Regions from separate parts of the Rossellomorea sp. DUT-2 genome, predicted to be linked through region 2. Evidence: riboswitches for the same ligand, from Rfam matches in the RefSeq annotation. Region 2 holds a riboswitch; the other holds the start of a gene.
What was found. Region 2 has a riboswitch for S-adenosylmethionine ahead of ACOSV2_RS15595 (methionine ABC transporter ATP-binding protein). Riboswitches for the same ligand answer to the same signal wherever they lie in the genome.

Region 1: another riboswitch for S-adenosylmethionine. It lies ahead of metK (methionine adenosyltransferase); the one in region 2 lies ahead of ACOSV2_RS15595 (methionine ABC transporter ATP-binding protein).

Annotation. Positions count from the first base shown of each region.
Region 1 is NZ_JBQPEO010000006.1:45,334-50,043, reverse strand. Features, by position in the region: gene ACOSV2_RS19840 (alpha/beta fold hydrolase) at 1-661, opposite strand, end outside; gene ACOSV2_RS19835 (gamma carbonic anhydrase) at 746-1,261, shown strand; gene metK (methionine adenosyltransferase) at 1,495-2,697, opposite strand; SAM riboswitch class I at 2,909-3,053, opposite strand; gene pckA (phosphoenolpyruvate carboxykinase (ATP)) at 3,379-4,710, shown strand, end outside.
Region 2 is NZ_JBQPEO010000004.1:39,929-44,638, forward strand. Features, by position in the region: gene ACOSV2_RS15580 (Glu/Leu/Phe/Val family dehydrogenase) at 1-1,209, shown strand, start outside; gene ACOSV2_RS15585 (DUF1659 domain-containing protein) at 1,337-1,555, shown strand; gene ACOSV2_RS15590 (DUF2922 domain-containing protein) at 1,592-1,810, shown strand; SAM riboswitch class I at 1,992-2,097, shown strand; gene ACOSV2_RS15595 (methionine ABC transporter ATP-binding protein) at 2,169-3,182, shown strand; gene ACOSV2_RS15600 (methionine ABC transporter permease) at 3,172-3,837, shown strand; gene ACOSV2_RS15605 (MetQ/NlpA family ABC transporter substrate-binding protein) at 3,859-4,680, shown strand.

The DNA.
Region 1 (4,710 bases), on a different contig from region 2:
CGTTGAACCATTTTTTCACTGCTTTTTTATCGACGATTTTGTCGTCACCAGCCTGCAGAACGAGCAGAGGAACGTCAGGCATTTTTTCCAGGTTTATAAAAGCCAGTTTGATCGCATGGGCGAGCTCCCTGTACCAGCGGACAGACACCTTGGTGATATAGAGTGAATCGTTGCTGTCAATTTCACGTACATCTGCATTTCTTGTTGCCATATCAATCGTTAATCCTGATGGAAATTTCACCATGGGAGCGATCTTATTCAAACCGTGGGACAAGAGCTCGATCGGTTTTGAAGGGGTCGTGACCAAGCCTAAACATGGTGAGGACAATATCACACCTGCCAGGTTCACATGGGATTCCTGAAGCATACGCACCGCAACGAGCCCACCCATACTATGACCAATCACAAATACAGGCAATTCAAATTGATACGCCGCCTGTACCCAATCTTTCACTTCCACTATATATTCATCAAACGAATCAATATGTCCTCTTTGACTTCTTGAAGTCATACCCTGACCCGGTAAATCCCCCATGATGACATGGAAGCCTGCTGCACGCCACATTTCAATGAGCCAACCGTACCGGCCATGATGCTCCATTGCTCCATGAATGATAACGATGACTGCCTTTGCTTCTTGATCTGTTTCCCATTTCCACATGGCAATTCCTCCTTAATAGTTCTCTATGTGAATGAATTCTGCTACCATTATTATAGTAAATATTATTGAAAGGGGTAGTAAAAAATGCTCTATCCATATTATGATAAAAAACCAATCATCGCTCATTCGGCATACATTGCCGATCATGTGACCATCTCCGGGGACGTGGAGGTCGGTGAAGAGTCCAGCATCTGGTTTAACACCGTCATCAGAGGGGATGTCGCTCCAACGAAAATCGGTAATAAAGTAAATATACAGGATAATTCCATTCTTCATCAGAGTCCAAATAACCCTCTTATTCTTGAAGATGAAGTAACCGTAGGCCATGGAGTGATTCTACATAGCTGCAAAATCCGAAAAAAAGCTTTAATCGGCATGGGATCGATCATTCTCGATAATGCTGAAATTGGTGAAGGGGCATTTATTGGGGCAGGAAGCCTTGTTCCACAAGGGAAGGTCATTCCTCCCAACACACTGGCATTCGGCCGGCCGGCAAAAGTAGTGAGAGAGTTAAACGAACATGATATTAGCGAAATGAAGCGCATCTCCAGAGAATACGCAGAAAAAGGACAATATTATAAAAGCATCAAACCATTTTAATATCCTATACTTGGGATACCCCAACCAGCCTTTGCTTACTCATGGAATTTTTTCATGTGTGGCTGGTAAAAAAATGATGAACTTGATGGTTGTCTGCCATTTCAAGATTTATCTGCAAAAAATCAATTTTATCTGCCGATAGACACAGAACATCTCATTTCACTACAATCCGCCACAACTAAAAAGACCAACACTATAAAAAAAGTGTTGGTCTCTTCTATCTCTCTATTTCCTTATTCGCTTAACGCTTCCGCTTTTAATGCTTCCGCTTTGTTTGTACGCTCCCAAGGAAGATCAATATCGTTACGGCCAAAGTGTCCGTAAGCAGCCGTCTGCTTGTAGATCGGACGACGAAGGTCCAGCATTTTGATGATTCCTGCAGGACGCAGATCAAAGTTATTGCGAACAACGTCAATGAGTACGTCTTCTGATACTTTACCTGTTCCAAAAGTATCAATTGAGATGGATACCGGTTGAGCGACACCGATTGCATACGCTAATTGAACTTCACATTTGTCAGCAAGTCCTGCTGCCACAATGTTCTTCGCTACATAACGTGCTGCATAGGCTGCAGAACGGTCCACTTTTGTTGCATCCTTACCAGAGAATGCACCGCCGCCGTGACGAGCGTATCCGCCGTATGTGTCAACGATGATTTTACGTCCTGTTAATCCTGCATCACCTTGTGGTCCGCCGATAACGAAACGACCAGTCGGGTTGATAAAGTATTTTGTTTGCTCATCGATCAGTTCTTTCGGTACAACAGGATCGATGACATATTCTTTTAAGTTACGTTGGATTTGCTCAAGTGACACTTCAGGGTGATGCTGAGTTGAGATAACGATCGTGTCAATGCGAACCGGCTTATCGTTTTCATCATATTCAACGGTTACTTGAGTTTTTCCATCCGGACGTAAGTAAGGAAGGATTTCTTCTTTACGAACTTCAGTCAGACGACGGGAAATTTTGTGAGCAAGGGAAATCGGAAGAGGCATAAGCTCTTTCGTTTCATTACAAGCGAATCCAAACATTAACCCCTGGTCACCTGCACCAATTGCATCGATTTCTTCATCCGTCATTTTACCTTCACGGGCTTCAAGTGCCTGATCAACACCTTGAGCGATATCAGCAGATTGTTCATCGATGGATGTTAATACAGCACATGTTTCAGCATCAAAGCCATATTTCGCACGAGTGTAGCCAATTTCACGGATCGTTTCACGAACGATTTTTGGAATATCGACATACGTATTGGTTGTAATTTCACCTGCAACAAGAACAAGACCCGTCGTAACAGACGTTTCACATGCTACACGAGCATTCGGATCATTTGTAAGAATTGCATCAAGAATTGAATCAGAGATTTGGTCACAAATTTTATCTGGATGTCCTTCCGTTACGGACTCAGATGTAAACAGACGACGTTTAGTTGACATCAAGGTTCCTCCTTAAGCATAATTGTTAGACTTTAATCTAACAAAACATTAAACAGATACGGTACTCATTTCCCTAAGTAGTATGAAGTAAACATGAAGTTTTTATAAGAAAATCATGAATTATGTGCATTTGATCCACTATAAACAGAAAAAACCCTTCCTCGAAAAAAGCATTAGAGGAAAGGTTTCAGATCATAGCCGCGCCTTTTCTCTCTTATCGTTCAAGGTTCTTAGACCTTGCCTCAGTTTAGCACCTTCGCTTAATCGGATCGTTTCAAAAGAATAAGATCCATTCACTATATAGCAGGTTGCTGGGTTTCATAGGGTCTGCTCCCTCCACCAGCTCAGGATAAGAGTATCCGTTCAAGGAACTATGATAACGTTTCGTACAAAGGGTGTCAACTTTTTTTCGAGTGACATGTTTAACCATTTAAGCTTACTCTATTTATGATTCCAACCTATCTTGCCCTCATAAAATAACCTAATTAGGCATTGAGGCTAAACATTATGATATTTCCTTCATATATATAAGAAGATACAAGCTATATTTGGACAAAAAATGTGACAATATGAAGACACAATATAAAATTGAATAAATAGTATAGACTAATGATTCAATTGTGTTATACTATTTTTGTGAAGTAAACGAGATCATTAAATTTATATAAAGGAAGGGTTCTAATGAATTCAGTGAGCATGTCTAATGAATTAACAGAATTACTTAACGGTCAAAACATTCAGGAACAATTATCTGTTTCCCAATTAGTTGAAAAAGTCCTTCAACGAAATGAAGGCGTTTTAACATCATCAGGTGCAGTCAGAGCAGAAACTGGTAAATACACAGGACGCTCTCCTAAGGATAAATTCATTGTAGAAGAACCATCCACAAAGGATAAGATTGAGTGGGGTTCTGTCAATCAACCAATCTCTTCAGAATCATTCGATAAACTATATACAAAAGTATTAGATTACTTAAAAGAAAAAGAAGAAGTATTTTCATTCAAAGGGTTCGCAGGTGCTGACCCAAAACATAGACTACCGATTCAAGTGATCAACGAACTCGCTTGGCATAATCTTTTCGCTCACCAATTATTCATTCGCCCTTCAGAAGAAGAGGTAAAGGGTCATCAATCAGAATTCACCGTCGTTTCTGCCCCTAACTTCAAGGCAGATCCAGCAGAAGATGGAACTCACTCTGAAACATTTATCATTGTATCATTTGAAAGAAGAATTGTCTTAATTGGCGGAACTGAGTATGCAGGTGAAATGAAGAAATCGATCTTCTCTGTCATGAACTATGTGCTTCCAGAATCCGATATCCTTTCCATGCACTGTTCTTCAAATGTTGGACGCGAAGGAGATGTGGCATTGTTCTTCGGTTTATCCGGTACAGGGAAAACGACATTGTCCGCAGACCCTAACCGCCGTTTAATCGGCGATGATGAGCACGGATGGTCCCCGAACGGTGTATTCAATATTGAAGGCGGCTGTTACGCTAAGTGTATTGGACTGACACGTGAAAAGGAGCCTCAGATCTTTGATGCGATCCGTTTCGGTTCTGTCCTTGAAAATGTGGTTCTCGATGACCATTCCCGCATCGCTGATTATGAGGATAACTCATTAACAGAAAACACTCGTGCTGCGTACCCTCTTCAAGCGATGGAAAACATCGTTGAACCAAGTGTTGCAGGACATCCGAATACCATTGTATTCTTAACGGCAGATGCATTCGGGGTATTGCCTCCAATCAGCAAACTGACGAAAGAACAAGCAATGTACCACTTCTTGAGCGGTTATACATCGAAGCTTGCAGGTACTGAGCGCGGAATCACTTCACCACAGGCCACATTCTCGACGTGCTTTGGCTCACCATTCCTGCCGCTCCCTGCCACTCGTTATGCCGAAATGCTTGGGAAGAAAATCGATGAGCACAATGCACAAGTATTCTTAGTGAACACTGGTTGGACCGGTGGAGAATACGGTGTTGGAAACCGCATGAAGTTATCGTACACT
Region 2 (4,710 bases):
GAGGATGAAAAGGTGGTCCGGATCCCTGCATTCCGCGTTCAGCATAATAATGCCCTGGGACCTTATAAGGGCGGGATCCGTTTTCACGAGACGGTGAATGAGGAAGAGGTCGTGAATCTGGCTTCCTTGATGACGTTGAAAAATGCCCTTCATGATGTTCCATTCGGTGGAGGGAAGGGCGGTATCATCCTGAATCCACGGGAGTATACGGAGAAGGAGCTTCATCTGATTGCGAGGAAGTATGTCCAATATTTCAGCGATGTCCTTGGACCCGATAAAGATATCCCTGCTCCTGATATGGGATCAGGGGAACGTGAAATGGACTGGATGATGGCGGAGTACAAGAGCATCCGGCCGGGAATGCCTTATAGAGGGAGCTTTACGGGAAAAAGCGTTGTGAACGGCGGATCGTTAGGCCGGAGAGAAGCGACGGGAAAGGGTGTATTCTTTACATTCCGCTATCTCGTTCATGATTTTGTAAGGGAACAGAAGAGTCTATTAACGAAGACGGATAATGTCTTTGCGAAAACAGCTCTCGATTTTGAGGACCGTCCCTTGACGATTTCAGTGCAGGGATTCGGGAATGTAGGTTCGGTTGCGGCACTTGAAGCCCATCAATCCACTCATTTACAGAATAAAGTGGTGGCGGTGAGTGACCGGAATGTGACGTTGTTCAACTCGGATGGTCTTGATATTCCGGCATTGGTTGAGTTTACAATGAAAAATAAGGGAGATCTTCCCACGAAGGATGAACAGTTGAAGGAAATCGGCGTGAAGGCAGAGATACGTGACCGTGAAGAGGTTTTGTACCTGGATGTGGACGTCCTGATGTTAGCGGCGTTAGAGGATCAGGTGCACAAGGATAATGTAGAAAAGGTGAAAGCAAGAATCATCGTGGAAGGAGCCAATGCTCCAATTACAACAGAAGCGGATAAATATTTAAGTGATCAAGGTGTCATCATCATCCCTGATATCCTGGCAAATGCCGGCGGGGTCATCGTCTCCTACTTCGAATGGCTGCAAGGACGGGAAACCCAGTTCTACACAGAGGAAGAAGTATTCAACCTCCTCTACGACAAAATGAAAACAACCATGGAGACCGTCCTGCCACTATTCTTCGGCGACCCATTCCCACTTCGCCAAAACTGCTACATCCACTCCGTCATGAAACTATCCACTGTTCTATACAGGCAAGGGAAACTTTATTAAGAACGAGGGACGGACCTCCATTCCTAGGAGCTGGTGCTAGGAGTGGAGGTCCGTCCCTCTTTTTTTCAAAGGGGGTGTCCATCACTCTCCTTATCCCCTATATAAAGGGTGAAAGGAGGTGAGGCACATGGCAACAGCGGATTTGAAATCTACGAGAATACGATTGGCTTACAATGATGGTCTGGATGAGAAAGGGAATCCTAAGATTGTGTACAAATCGTATAGCTACATCAATGCACTGGCAACGGCGGATGAGATGAACAGCGCGGCTTTATCCGTGGCAAGTCTTTCATCAAAGGGATTAAACAACATCGAGAAGGTCGAAACCTTTGACATTAACGAGTAAGGACAATCGATAGTTTCATAGAAAGGAGGAGACGGTATGGCAAAAGTATTAGAACTGGAATTCCTGACGGAAACGGGGAAGTCAGGGAAACTATCCATCAATGACCCGATCGAGCCGATTGATACGGTGACGGTGAAAGCAGCGATGGATAACCTGATCGCGACCAATGTGTTTGGAAGCTCGAACGGAATGTTTGTGAGTGTGGAAGGAGCTCGAGTGGTCGAGCGTAATGTGACGGATTATGATGTGATGTAATCGAGTGAAAGTGTTCTCCTTAATTGGGGGACACTTTTTTCATGTTCACAAAAATTCTCCACCCTATTCTATCAACAAAGATAACGCTTACATAAAGAATATGGAAAATCCCCTATTGACTTCCCCTACGATACCCAGTATTATCCTCTATAAGATAAGAATTTAGAAAATTACATACTTTCAATTATCCAGAGTGACCGAGGGATCAGGCCCTATGACGTCCGGCAACCTCCAGTATTGGAACGGTGCCAATTCCTGCAGAATGATTTCATTCTGAGAGATAAGTCGAGATAAACAGGCGATGCTTCTTTCAGTTGAAAGAGGCATTTTTTATTGGATGAAAAAAGGGGTGTGCACATTGATCGAGATTCGGAATTTGGTGAAAACGTACAGTACAAAAAAGCAAACGGTGGTCGGTGTCGATAACGTTTCCGTAAAGATTGAAAAGGGTGAGATCTTTGGAATCGTCGGATACAGTGGAGCGGGGAAGAGTTCACTCATTCGCTGCTTGAATCTATTAGAAACCCCGACATCGGGTGAGATCATCATTGACGGACAGGATTTCACGAAGCTCACGTCCAAACAACTAAGACTCGCCCGTCAAAAAACGAGTATGATCTTTCAGCATTTTCACCTGATTAAATCGAAAACGGTGTTTGACAATCTGGCTTTTGCCTTGAAAGCGGCCAGTGTACCGAAAGCGAAGATCAAGCCCAGGGTCGTCGATCTCCTTGATATGGTCGGTCTTTCAGACAAAGCCGACGCGTATCCGGCCCAGCTCAGCGGAGGACAAAAGCAGAGAGTCGGAATTGCGAGAGCTTTGGCGAATAACCCATCTGTTTTACTTTGCGACGAAGCGACATCGGCACTTGACCCGAATACGACGAAATCGATTTTGAAGCTATTGAAAAAGATCAACAAAGAACTGGGTTTGACGATCGTCCTCATTACCCACGAAATGGAAGTGGTGAAAGAAATCTGCGACCGGATGGCCGTGATGCAGGATGGGAAAATCGTGGAGGAAGGTCCGGTTTACGACCTGTTTGCCGAACCGAAGCAGCCTTTAACGAAACAATTCATTGAAACGATCCTTCAATTTGAACTACCGCCACACCTTGTGGAATCAAGAAAAGGAAAGCTGATCAAAATCCAATTCAAAGGATCGATCGCAGAGGAAAGCGTCGTTTCAGAAGTGTTCCAGAAATACAAAGTGCGAGGCAATATTCTTCACGGCAAGATTGAATATATTCAGGAAGTGCCACTCGGGATTTTTATCATGGAACTGATCGGCTCCCATGAAGAGATCGAGGCAGCGATTGAATATATCACGTTGAAGACGCAGAGCTTGGAGGTGCTTGAAAATGCTGCCTGATTCATTGACTGCGATTTTACCAGAATTGAATAAAGCCTTCTTTGAAACGGTGTATATGGTGGGGATTTCCCTGGGAGTTGCGATTTTGGTGGGATTACCTCTCGGGATTCTTCTTTTCGTAACAGACAAAGGCTTGTTTTTACAAAATAGTTTGATCAAAAAGGTGGTTGGATTTGTCGTCAATATGGTGCGCTCGGTTCCGTTCATCATTCTATTAGTCGCACTCTTACCATTAACCAAATTATTGACCGGTACCACGATCGGACCGACGGCAGCATCCGTATCACTTTCTGTAGCGGGAATTCCGTTTTTTGCGAGAATGGTAGAAACATCGCTCAGGGAGATTGACAAAGGAGTGATCGAAGCATCGGTATCCGTTGGGGCGAGTCCCTGGATGATCATCAAGGACGTGCTGTTACCGGAAGCGCGACCGGCAGTGATTCAAGCTGTTACGATTACAACGATCAGTTTAGTTGCCTATTCAGCCATGGCCGGCATCGTCGGTGGAGGCGGAGTCGGTGACCTGGCGATCCGCTTCGGGTACTACCGATATGACAACACGGTGATGATCACGACCGTCGTCATTTTAATTTGTTTGGTTCAACTCATCCAATATACGGGTGATGTGTTTGCACGATTAGTCGATAAACGATAACTACTTTAGGGGGAACAACAAGTGAAAAAGTGGATTTTATTAGTGGCATTAGCGGTAACAATGAGCATTCTTGCAGCTTGCGGAGGGGACGAAGCAAGTTCAAGTGCGGAAGGTAAAAAAGAAGTGACCATCGGGGCTACATCCGGACCATACAGTGATATGGTGACAAAAGCAATCAAGCCCGGTCTTGAAGAAAAAGGATACAAGGTGGAAGTGAAGGAATTCAGTGATTACATCCAGCCGAATAACGCACTGGCTCAGGGAGATCTGGATGCGAACCTTTTTCAGCATAAAATCTACATGGAAACTTTCGCAAAGCAACACAACATGGATTTATCCGAAGTGATTGTTGTACCAACGGCTCCTATGGGAATCTACTCACAGAAGTTCGATTCGATTGAAGACATCAAAGAAGGCAGTGCCATTGCGATTCCGAATGATCCAACGAACGCAGCACGAGCGTTTCAGATCCTGGAAGATGCTAAGCTGATCACGTTAAAAGCGGATACAGATCCATTGACGGTATCAGAAAAAGACATTGCTGAAAACGTGAAAAACCTGCAGTTCAAACCAATCGAAGCGGCTCAGCTTCCAAGGGCCGTTGACAGCGTTGATCTATCTGCGGTTCCAGGGAACTACGCACTAGCTGCTGACATGGACTTACTTGATGCACTTCAGCTGGAGGACATGCCTGACCAGTATCGAAACCGAGTGGTTGTAAATACGAAGGACGTTAACTCACAGCTGGCGAAAGACATCAAAGCAGTAGTAGAAGCAGACGGTTTCGAGAAAATCATCGATGAAGAATTTAAAGGCTTCGGTAAGCCGGAGTGGATGGAGTAGAGGGACTATGGAATAGAGGGACGGACCTCT